2 linked regions of the Paraburkholderia bryophila genome follow. The protein of the gene in region 1 interacts with the protein of each later gene in a pairwise test. Links are inferred from orthologs where the notes say so. Each region holds a gene or a part of one and is shown on either strand. Other genes may lie near its edges.

Region 1 (5,699 bases):
CCCCGAGCGCGCCCCATGGGCGCGCTTTTGGCCGCCCAAGGCCCGGCGGCCGGAATTCGGTCCTCGCAACACCGGCATCAACCTGAACGAGTAACCAGCATGACGACGTTGACCTTCCGAAAACCGAGCGCGTTGCCCGGTTTTGGCTTGACCCTTGGCATCACCGTGGCTTATCTGAGCCTCGTGGTGCTGATTCCGCTGGCGGCGACGTTTCTCAAGACCGCTACGCTGGACTGGCCTCAGTTCGTGCGGGCGGTGAGTTCGCCGCGCGTGCTCGCGTCGTATCGCCTGACGTTTTTCTCCGCGCTCGGCGGCGCGCTGATCAACGCGGTGTTCGGCTTTCTGGTCGCGTGGGTGCTGGTGCGTTACACGTTCCCGTTCAAACGCATCGTCGACGCCGTGGTCGATCTGCCGTTCGCGCTGCCGACCTCCGTGGCCGGCATTTCGCTCGCGGCAGTGTACGCGGGCAACGGCTGGATCGGCCAGTTTCTCGAACCGCTCGGCCTGAAGATCGCGTTCACGCCGGCCGGCGTGCTGGTCGCGCTGACCTTCATCGGTTTGCCGTTCGTGGTGCGCACGGTGCAGCCGGTGCTCGAAGAGTTCGAACGCGAGCAGGAAGAGGCCGCCGCGTGCCTCGGCGCGTCGCGCTGGCTGACGTTTCGCCGCGTCGTGCTGCCGGCCGTGTTCCCCGCGTTGCTGACCGGTTTCGCGCTGGCGTTCGCGCGGGCGCTCGGCGAATACGGCTCGGTGATTTTCATCGCCGGCAACGTGCCGATGAAATCGGAAATCACCTCGCTGCTGATCATCACCAAGCTCGAACAGTACGACTACGCGGGCGCTACCGCGATCGCGGTGGTGATGCTGGTCGTGTCGTTCCTGATGCTGCTGTTCATCAATACCTTGCAGTGGTATTTGCAACGCCGCACGGGTCGAGGTGGCGCGAGTCCGGCGCCGGCTGCGGTCAGCGTCGCGGCGATCGGCGGAGGCGCGCAATGAGCCGCCAGTCCGTGAATGACGTGAACGGCGCCGACCGTGCGACCGTCGCTGCCGTCGCCGTTGCACCGCGCGCGCCCTTGAACGTGTCGCGCCGCCCCGATCCGGTCACCGAAGCGCCCGTCGTGCGCTGGCTCCTGACCGCCGTCGCGCTGCTGTTTCTCACGCTGTTTCTGGTCGTGCCGCTGGTCGCCGTGTTCTATCAGGCGTTGAGCAAGGGCCTCGGGTTCTATCTGGAATCGCTCGCCGATCCGGACGCGCTGTCGGCGATCAAGCTGACCGTGATTACCGCCGCGATCGCCGTGCCGCTGAATCTCGTGTTCGGCCTCGCGGCTTCGTGGTGTATCGCCAAGTTCGAATTCCGCGGCAAGGCGCTGCTGACCACGCTGATCGATCTGCCGTTCTCGGTCTCGCCGGTGATCTCGGGCCTGATCTACGTGCTGATGTTCGGCGCGCAAGGCTGGTTCGGCCCGTGGCTGATCGACCACAACGTGCAGATCATCTTCGCGGTGCCGGGCATTGTGCTCGCGACGATCTTCGTCACGTTCCCGTTCGTTGCGCGTGAACTGATTCCGCTGATGCAGGCGCAAGGCAACGACGAGGAAGAAGCCGCTCACGTGCTCGGCGCGTCGGGCTGGCAGATCTTCCGCCGCGTCACGCTGCCGAACGTCAAATGGGGCCTGCTGTACGGCGTGATTCTGTGTAACGCGCGGGCCATGGGCGAGTTCGGCGCGGTCTCGGTGGTGTCGGGCCACATTCGCGGCCAGACCGACACGATGCCGTTGCACGTCGAAATTCTCTACAACGAATACAACTTCTCGGCGGCGTTCGCCGTGGCGTCGGTGCTGGCCTTGCTCGCACTCGTCACGCTGGGGCTGAAGCTGCTCGCCGAGCGCCATATGTCGGCGGAACTGTCGGCCGCGCGCGACGTGCCCGCGTATGCCGGTCCCGTCGCGCTGGCCGCTGCCTCATCGCCATCGCCATCGCCATCGTTCAAGGCAACGCCTGTCTCGCCGCAACACCCGCTCAAGCAAGGAGAGCTGTAATGGGTATCACTGTTCGTAACCTGCAGAAGCGCTTCGGCGATTTCGTCGCGCTCGATAACGTCTCGCTCGACTTTCCGCCGGGTGAACTGGTTGCGCTGCTCGGGCCGTCGGGTTGTGGCAAGACCACCTTGTTGCGCGTGATCGCCGGACTCGAATACGCGGACGGCGGCCAGGTCGAGCTGCAAGGCCAGGACGTCGCGACGGTCGGCGCGCGCGAACGTGAAGTGGGTTTCGTGTTCCAGCATTACGCGCTGTTCCGTCATATGACGGTGTTCGAGAACGTCGCGTTCGGCTTGCGCGTGAAGCCGCGCAAGGAGCGGCCTTCGGAAGCGGTGATTCGCGAGAAGGTGCATGAACTGTTGAAGCTCGTGCAACTCGACTGGCTCGCGCAACGTTATCCGTCGGAATTGTCGGGCGGTCAGCGGCAGCGGATTGCGCTGGCGCGCGCGCTCGCGGTCGAACCGAAAGTGCTGCTGCTCGACGAACCGTTCGGCGCGCTCGACGCGAAGGTGCGCAAGGAATTGCGTAGCTGGCTGCGGCGCTTGCATGACGATCTGCATATCTCGACGATCTTCGTCACGCACGATCAGGAAGAAGCGCTCGAAGTGGCCGACCGTATCGTCGTGCTCAATCGTGGGCACGTGGAGCAGGTGGGCAGTCCGCAAGATGTGTACGACCATCCGCAAACCTCGTTCGTGTACGAGTTTCTCGGCGCGGCCAACCGTCTGCACGGCAACGTCGACGCGAGCGGTTTCGTGGTGGACGGCGCCGCGTTGCCGGTATCGATCAAGGCCGATTTCAGCGGCCCGGCGTTTGCCTATGTACGGCCGCACGACCTGCAGTTGTATCCGCAAGCGTCCGGGCATCGCGAAGGGATCGTGGTCGACGTGCGGCGCGTGGTGACGCTCGGCGGCTCGGTGCGGGTCGAGCTCGCGGGCCGCGAGGGCACTCTGCTCGAAGCCGAGCTGGATCGCGAGTCGTGGCGCGATCTGCAACTGGCGGTCGGCGACGGCGTGACCGCCGTGCCGCGCGCGTTGCGGGTGTTTCCGGCGCACTAGTAGGGCGCCTGTCCGGAGAGCATGGCAGGCAAGGCATCAAACTCGGTGTTTCAATCAAACTCAAATAACTCAACTCTGGCTGAACCGGAGACATACAGATGAACTTCCAGCAATTGCGCTTCGTGCGCGAGGCCGTGCGTCAGAACATGAATCTGACCGAGGTGGCGAACGTGTTGTACACGTCGCAATCGGGCGTGTCGAAACAGATCAAGGATCTGGAAGACGAACTCGGCGTCGACATTTTCATTCGACGCGGCAAGCGCCTGACAGGTCTCACCGAACCGGGCAAGGCGGTGCATCAACTGATCGAGCGGATGCTGCTCGATGCGGAAAATCTGCGCCGTGTGGCCCGTCAGTACGCCGATCAGGACAGCGGCCACCTGGTCGTGGCGACCACCCACACGCAGGCGCGTTACGCGTTGCCGAAGGTGATCCGTCAATTCACCGAGGTGTTCCCGAAGGTGCATCTGGCGCTGCGCCAGGGCAGCCCGCAACAGATCGCGCAGATGATCATCAACGGCGAAGCGGATATCGGCATCTCGACCGAAGCGCTCGACCGCTTCCCCGATATCGTCACGTTCCCGTGCTATTCGTGGCATCACATCGTGGTCGTGCCGAAGGATCATCCGCTGGTGGGCCGGCAGAATCTGACGCTCGACGAGATCGCCGAATTCCCGATCATCACGTACGACCAGGATTTCACGGGCCGCTCGCATATCGACCAGGCGTTCGCGAAAGCGGGCGCGTTGACCGACGTCGTGCTGACCGCGATCGACGCCGACGTGATCAAGACTTACGTCGAACTCGGCATGGGGATCGGCGTGGTCGCGGCCATGGCCTACGATCCGAAGCGCGATACCGAACTGGTCGCGCTGGATACGCAGCATCTTTTCGAAGCGAGCACCACGCGGGTCGGTTTGCGCAAGGGCGCGTTCCTGCGCGCGTACGCGTACCGGCTGATCGAAATGTTCGCGCCGCAATTGAACGAAGCGGAAATCGCGGCGCAGTTGCGCGAAGCGGTTTAAGGCTCAGAACCGAAACGAACGGACATCCGTTTTTTCACGCATGGCGGCGCGCGGCGCATCGCTTACAATCGCCGCCATGAATACTCTGACTTCCTCTTCCGCCGCGCCTTCGGGCGAAGGCGCTACGCCGCCGCTGCCGTGCATTGCCGTGCTCGCGACCGGCGGCACGATCGCCGGCGCGGCCGCGGACGCCACCAACACCTCCGGTTACCAGGCCGGTGTGGTCGGCGTCGAGCAACTGCTTTCCGTGGTGCCGGCGTTGTCCACGGTGGCGCGTATCGCGCCCGAGCAGATTGCCAGCGTCGACAGCAAAGACATGACCATGCCGTTGTGGACCACGCTCGCACAGCGCATCAACACGCTGCTCGCGACCGACGGGATCGACGGTGTGGTGATCACGCACGGCACCGATACGCTCGAAGAAACCGCCTATCTGCTGCATCTGACCGTCAAGTCGGATAAGCCGGTGGTGCTGACTGCGGCCATGCGTCCGGCGTCGGCGTTGTCAGCCGATGGTCCGTTGAATCTGCTCAACGCGGTCACCGTCGCGGCGCATGCGGGCTCGCGCGGGCAGGGCGTGCTGGTGGCCTTCAACAACAAGATTCACAGCGCGCGCGACGTCGTCAAGACGAGCACCTACGCGGTGGACGCGTTCCAGTCGCCCGAGATCGGCGCGCTCGGTTGGGTGCAGGACGGCAGGGTCGAATTCCAGCGCGCCGTGGTGCGGCCGCATACGCTGGCAACCGAATTCGTGATTGGGCCGAAGTGGCCGCATGTCGAGATCGTCGCGAGCTATGCGGGCGTGTCGCGAATCGCGGTGGATGCGCTGGTGGCCGCCGGTGTGCGCGGTATCGTCGTGGCGGGCACGGGCAACGGTTCGATTCACATGTCGATGCAGCAGGCGCTTGCCGACGCGGCGTCGCAGGGCGTTGCGGTGGTGCGTTCTTCGCGCGTGGGATCGGGGCATGTAATGCGCAACGGCGCCGCGGCCGACGACGCGCTCGGTTTCGTCAGCGCGGGTGCGCTGAATCCGTACAAGGCGCGCGTGCTGCTGATGCTGGCGCTGGCCGCGGGCGGCACGGGGCCGGTGGCGCTGCAGAAGACGTTCGATACGTACTGATCGGTTGCGCGCTGAGCGAGTCAGCGGTTCATTGACTCCGCAACTCAGCGAGTCAGCGCAGTTGAAGCTTCAATGACAACGCGGCGCCCGGGTAAGACCCGGGCGCCGCGTTGTCATTTCTGCTTGCGGTTGATTCGAACAGCCAGCGCTTAGGCCGCCAGATCCGGCGGCAACTTGCCGCCATTCGCCGCCAGCGCTTGCATCACCTGTTTGTGCAGCCAGATGTTCATGCTTGCCGAGTCGTTCGTGTCGCCGGTGTACTTCAATTCCTGGGCGAGCTGCTTGCGATGATCGAGGCTGCTGTCGACGCCGAGCGCCTTCAGCGTGTCGACGATCGACGTGCGCCAGTTCAGCGTCTGGCCGCTCTCGCTCACGAACTGGTCCATGACGGCAGCGACGTCGACGTCGGCGAGCGGCGCGGGCGCCGGTGCGGCGTCCGGCGCGGCAGCTTGCGCGG
Region 2 (4,164 bases), 2.5 Mb from region 1 along the record:
GCTGCTGTATCCGGCGGGCTCGTTGAGTTTCGACCAGGTTCAGGACGCGGTGCTGAACGTCGCGCGTTACGACGTTTTCAAGCTGAACGAGGCGATGCTCGCGGGCGATGTCGGCCGTTTGTCGCGCATGCTCGACGGGCTGCGTGGCGAAGGCGAGGCAGCGGTGCTGGTGCTGTGGGCAGTCGTCGAAGAAGTGCGCACGCTGCTGCGGATCAAGCGCGGCGTCGAGGCGGGCAAACCGCTCGCGATGCTGGTGCGTGAGAACCGTGTGTGGGGGCCGCGCGAGCGGTTGATCGGGCCGGCATTGTCGCGCGTCACCGAAGGCGCGCTGGAGAAGGCGCTTGCTTTGGCGGCCAAGCTGGATCGGCAGGTGAAGGGTTTGTCTGGCGGTACGCGGGGGAATCATCGCAACGATCCGCCGCCTGATCCGTGGGACGGTCTGTTCGAGCTGGCGATGACCGTGGCGTCGCCGAAGACGGCGGCCGTGCCGCCGTCGCGGCCTCGGACCGGAGCCGCTGCTGTGCCCGCGCGCCGACCGGTTTGAGCGGCCTGAGCGCCTCTGATTCGCTCAAACCACCGCCTCAAGCAGATCACCTCCACCCGTCTTACAATCTTTCGATGTTTCGCTAATTCTGTCCGTCCGCTGCGCCTAAGCGTGCGCTGCACCAAGAGAATCTCCATGGATATCGACCAGTACATGACCGACCTCGGCCGCCGCGCCCGTCACGCATCGCGTGCGATGGCGCGGGCGTCGACGGCGGCGAAGAACGCCGCGCTCGCGGCTGTCGCTCACGCGATCGAACGCGATGCCGCGCTGCTGAAGGAAGCCAATGCGCGCGATCTGGCCAAGGCGCGCGAGAAGGGGCATGACGCGGCGTTCATCGATCGTCTTACGCTGTCGGACAAAGCGCTGAAGACGATGGTCGAAGGCCTGCGGCAAGTCGCCGGGCTGGCCGATCCGATCGGTGAGATCAGCAACATGAAGTATCGGCCGAGCGGGATTCAGGTCGGCCAGATGCGCGTGCCGCTGGGCGTGATCGGCATCATCTACGAATCGCGGCCGAACGTGACGATCGACGCCGCCGCGCTTTGCCTGAAATCGGGCAACGCGACGATTCTGCGTGGCGGTTCGGAAGCGCTCGAATGCAATACGGCGCTGGCTAAGCTGATCGGCGAAGGGCTGGAAGCGGCCGGGTTGCCGCAAGACGCGGTGCAAGTGGTGGCCACGGCGGACCGCGCGGCGGTCGGCAAGCTGATCACGATGACCGAATACGTCGACGTGATCGTGCCGCGTGGTGGCAAGAGTCTGATCGCGCGTTTGATCGAAGAAGGCCGCGTGCCGATGATCAAGCACCTCGACGGCATCTGCCACGTGTACGTGGACGATCGCGCGGATCTGACGAAAGCGCTGACCGTCTGCGATAACGCGAAGACGCACCGCTACGGCACCTGCAACACGATGGAAACGCTGCTGGTCGCGCGTGATATCGCGGCTGAGGTGCTGCCGGCGCTGGGCAAGCTGTATCGCGCGAAGGACGTCGAATTGCGCGTGGATGCGGCGGCGCGAGCTGTATTGTCCGACGCGGGCGTCGCGCCGCTCGTCGACGCCACCGAAGAAGACTGGCGCACCGAGTATCTCGCGCCGGTGCTGGCGATCAAGGTGGTCGACGGTCTGGATGCGGCGATCGAGCACATCAACGAATACGGCTCGCATCACACCGACGCGATTGTCACGGAAGACCACGACCGCGCGATGCGCTTCCTGCGCGAAGTGGATTCGGCGAGCGTGATGGTGAATGCGTCGACCCGTTTCGCCGATGGTTTCGAATTCGGCCTGGGCGCGGAAATCGGCATCTCGAACGACAAGCTGCATGCGCGCGGGCCGGTGGGTCTGGATGGGCTGACGTCGCTGAAGTACGTTGTGCTCGGGCACGGCGAAGGCCGTCAATAAGCGCTGCGCCGCCTCGGCGGGCGCATGACACAAGTGCGGCTGTGCAACGCGGTCGCGCTTGTTCCCCAATCAACGTAGTCAACAATCGCACAGCTACAGGTACCGCCGATGCTCTGGGTCAAAACGTTTCACATCGTCCTGATTGCTTCCTGGTTTGCCGGCCTGTTCTATTTGCCGCGCATCTTCGTCAATCTGGCGATGGAAACGGAGCCCGCCGCGACGGCGCGTCTGCTGACGATGGCGCGCAAGCTGTTCCGCTTCATGACGTTTATCGCGGTGCCGGCGCTGGCTTGCGGTATCTGGCTGTGGCTGGTGATCGGCATCGGCCGCGGCCAAGGCTGGATTCACGCGAAGGTCGGCGTGGTGGTGCTGTTGATCATCTATCACGCTTACTGCGGTGTGCTGTTGCGCACTTTTGAGCGTGGCGAGAATAAGCGCTCGGATAAGTGGTATCGGATGTTCAATGAATTGCCCGTTCTGGGCATGCTGGCAGCGGTGGCGCTGGTGGTGATCAAGCCGTTTTAAGCTTTTGATAGGAGCGCAACGCTCCACACTGTTAGACGTTATGCACCGACCCGAGAGTCGTATGTGACGACGCGACACGCCAGGTGTCGCCACGTCGCACATACAGGTCGGTGAACGCGTAATCGATCGTTTTCAAACCCGATGCCGGCGTGTAGTGATTGACGCCGGACACCATCGCGACATTTCCCAAAACACGTACTTTCAGATCGCCGAGCGACTGCGCGGCGCCGGGTGGCAGCGCGGGGGCGAACAGCAGGTCGGCTTTGCTGCGGCGCGCGCCGTTGGGCATGGTTTCGATGAACGAGTTGTCGAGGAGTTGGTCGAGTGTGGCGCGGTCGCCGCGAGCGGCGGCGTCGACCCACATCTGTTCGATTGAAACCAAGGTGGCTTCGGCTTGGACCTCGGTGTGAAGGCCGACGGCCAGCACGCAGGTGGATAGGCCAATGGTGGCCAGGAAGGATAGGCGTTTCATGTTCAGTTCCTGATTGAATGGATAACTTGGGCGGTCGCGCTAGCAAGAACCCTGTCAATACGAGGTCGTGATATTTCTTGCGCGCGGCTGGGGTTTGCCGCGCGTTTGAGATTGCTGCCGGGGTTGCTTTCTTGTTCTCGGCCTGGTTCTGCTGACACGACTACTTGCGCGTTATTTGCGCTGAAACTGCGCGCCAGTCGCGTTCTTTGCGGACGAAGACATCGGTGAACGAGTAGTCGCTTGGCTGGGCGTTCGGGCCAAGGGTGAAGTGGTTCGTGCCGGTGACTATGGCTGTGTCGCCGTTTACGCGGACCTCGAGGTTCGTCAGGGTCTGCGTCGAACCCGGCGGTGGAGGCGGCGCGAGAAGCACGTCGCTTTTACTACGGCGTGTGCCGCTCGGCGTGGTGTCGATGAAGGAGTCGTCGAGCAGGCTGTCCAGGGTGACGCGGTCCGTGTTCGAGGAGGCTGTGATCCACGTTTGTTCGATGGTCTTAAGGGCGTCTTCGTCACGGTCGGCTGCGTATGCGGGGATTATTGCTGCGAGTGCTAGTGAAACGACGGCGGCTAGTCGGAGAATGTGTTTCATTGCGATTCCTTTGAAATTGATTGAAGACGTGCTTATGCGGAGTTGCTTAATTGAATCCGGATCAGTCGGTGTAATTATTTAATTTGCTAAAAATATATAAATGTGTTTCCCAATAGTGTTGGGATGATATTTATTCGTAAGGCGGATGAGAATAATTTTAAAATCAATGATCTGATTTTGATCTGGGAAAATTCTTAATTATGAGGATTGAAATTAGGGGTTGTTCTGAAGCCTTGATATTGCGACGACTGCATATAAAATATTTTGTTCGGATAATTCATAAAGTGCTTGCCTCATGCCTGTTTTTGATAGTGAAATTTCTGCGCTTACAAGAAGCGTTTTCCCCATTTTTAAGGGAAAACGGTTATGAGTTGGATAAATTAAGGTCAATCTGATCTATTTTAAGAGTTCTCCTATTAAACCCTGATGCTCCTAAATCTATATTCGGACGGTCAGCCGAAGGGTTAGTGAGATAGTTCGGAAGTTCTCATTTTGTACGACCACTTTTTTCATTCCTTCGGTAACCACTGATATGCGTGCTGTGCCCATCTGGCCCTCGCAGAGCAGAAGCAGTTATCACACATTCAACAGGATGAAATCGTGAACAAGTCGTATAAAACCATTTGGAAT

The links.
Region 2: the proteins of GGD40_RS04030 (region 1) and GGD40_RS15455 interact in binary tests that used the Escherichia coli proteins (3 or more experiments, as listed by UniProt). The link is inferred for Paraburkholderia bryophila from one-to-one orthologs.

Annotation. Positions count from the first base shown.
Region 1 is NZ_JACCAS010000001.1:929,214-934,912, reverse strand. Bases 1,069-4,067 are described here. They hold GGD40_RS04030 (sulfate/molybdate ABC transporter ATP-binding protein), read left to right. Parts: upstream 1,069-2,038; coding sequence 2,039-3,097; downstream 3,098-4,067. Other genes in these bases: GGD40_RS04025 (CysB family HTH-type transcriptional regulator), read left to right, coding at 3,196-4,067; cysW (sulfate ABC transporter permease subunit CysW), read left to right, coding at 1,069-2,039. Also shown: sulfate ABC transporter permease subunit CysT, read left to right, coding at 100-996; more of cysW, read left to right, coding at 993-1,068; more of GGD40_RS04025, read left to right, coding at 4,068-4,122; GGD40_RS04020 (asparaginase), read left to right, coding at 4,199-5,242; GGD40_RS04015 (DUF3597 domain-containing protein), read right to left, coding at 5,392-5,699. UniProt on the Escherichia coli protein: Part of the ABC transporter complex CysAWTP involved in sulfate/thiosulfate import. Responsible for energy coupling to the transport system.
Region 2 is NZ_JACCAS010000001.1:3,447,091-3,451,254, forward strand. What follows is about bases 1-2,815. They hold GGD40_RS15455 (glutamate-5-semialdehyde dehydrogenase), read left to right. Parts: upstream 1-679; coding sequence 680-1,951; downstream 1,952-2,815. Other genes in these bases: holA (DNA polymerase III subunit delta), read left to right, coding at 1-544; GGD40_RS15460 (CopD family protein), read left to right, coding at 2,060-2,476; GGD40_RS15465 (nuclear transport factor 2 family protein), read right to left, coding at 2,508-2,815. Outside these bases: more of GGD40_RS15465, read right to left, coding at 2,816-2,948; GGD40_RS15470 (nuclear transport factor 2 family protein), read right to left, coding at 3,109-3,534. UniProt on the Escherichia coli protein: Catalyzes the NADPH-dependent reduction of L-glutamate 5-phosphate into L-glutamate 5-semialdehyde and phosphate. The product spontaneously undergoes cyclization to form 1-pyrroline-5-carboxylate.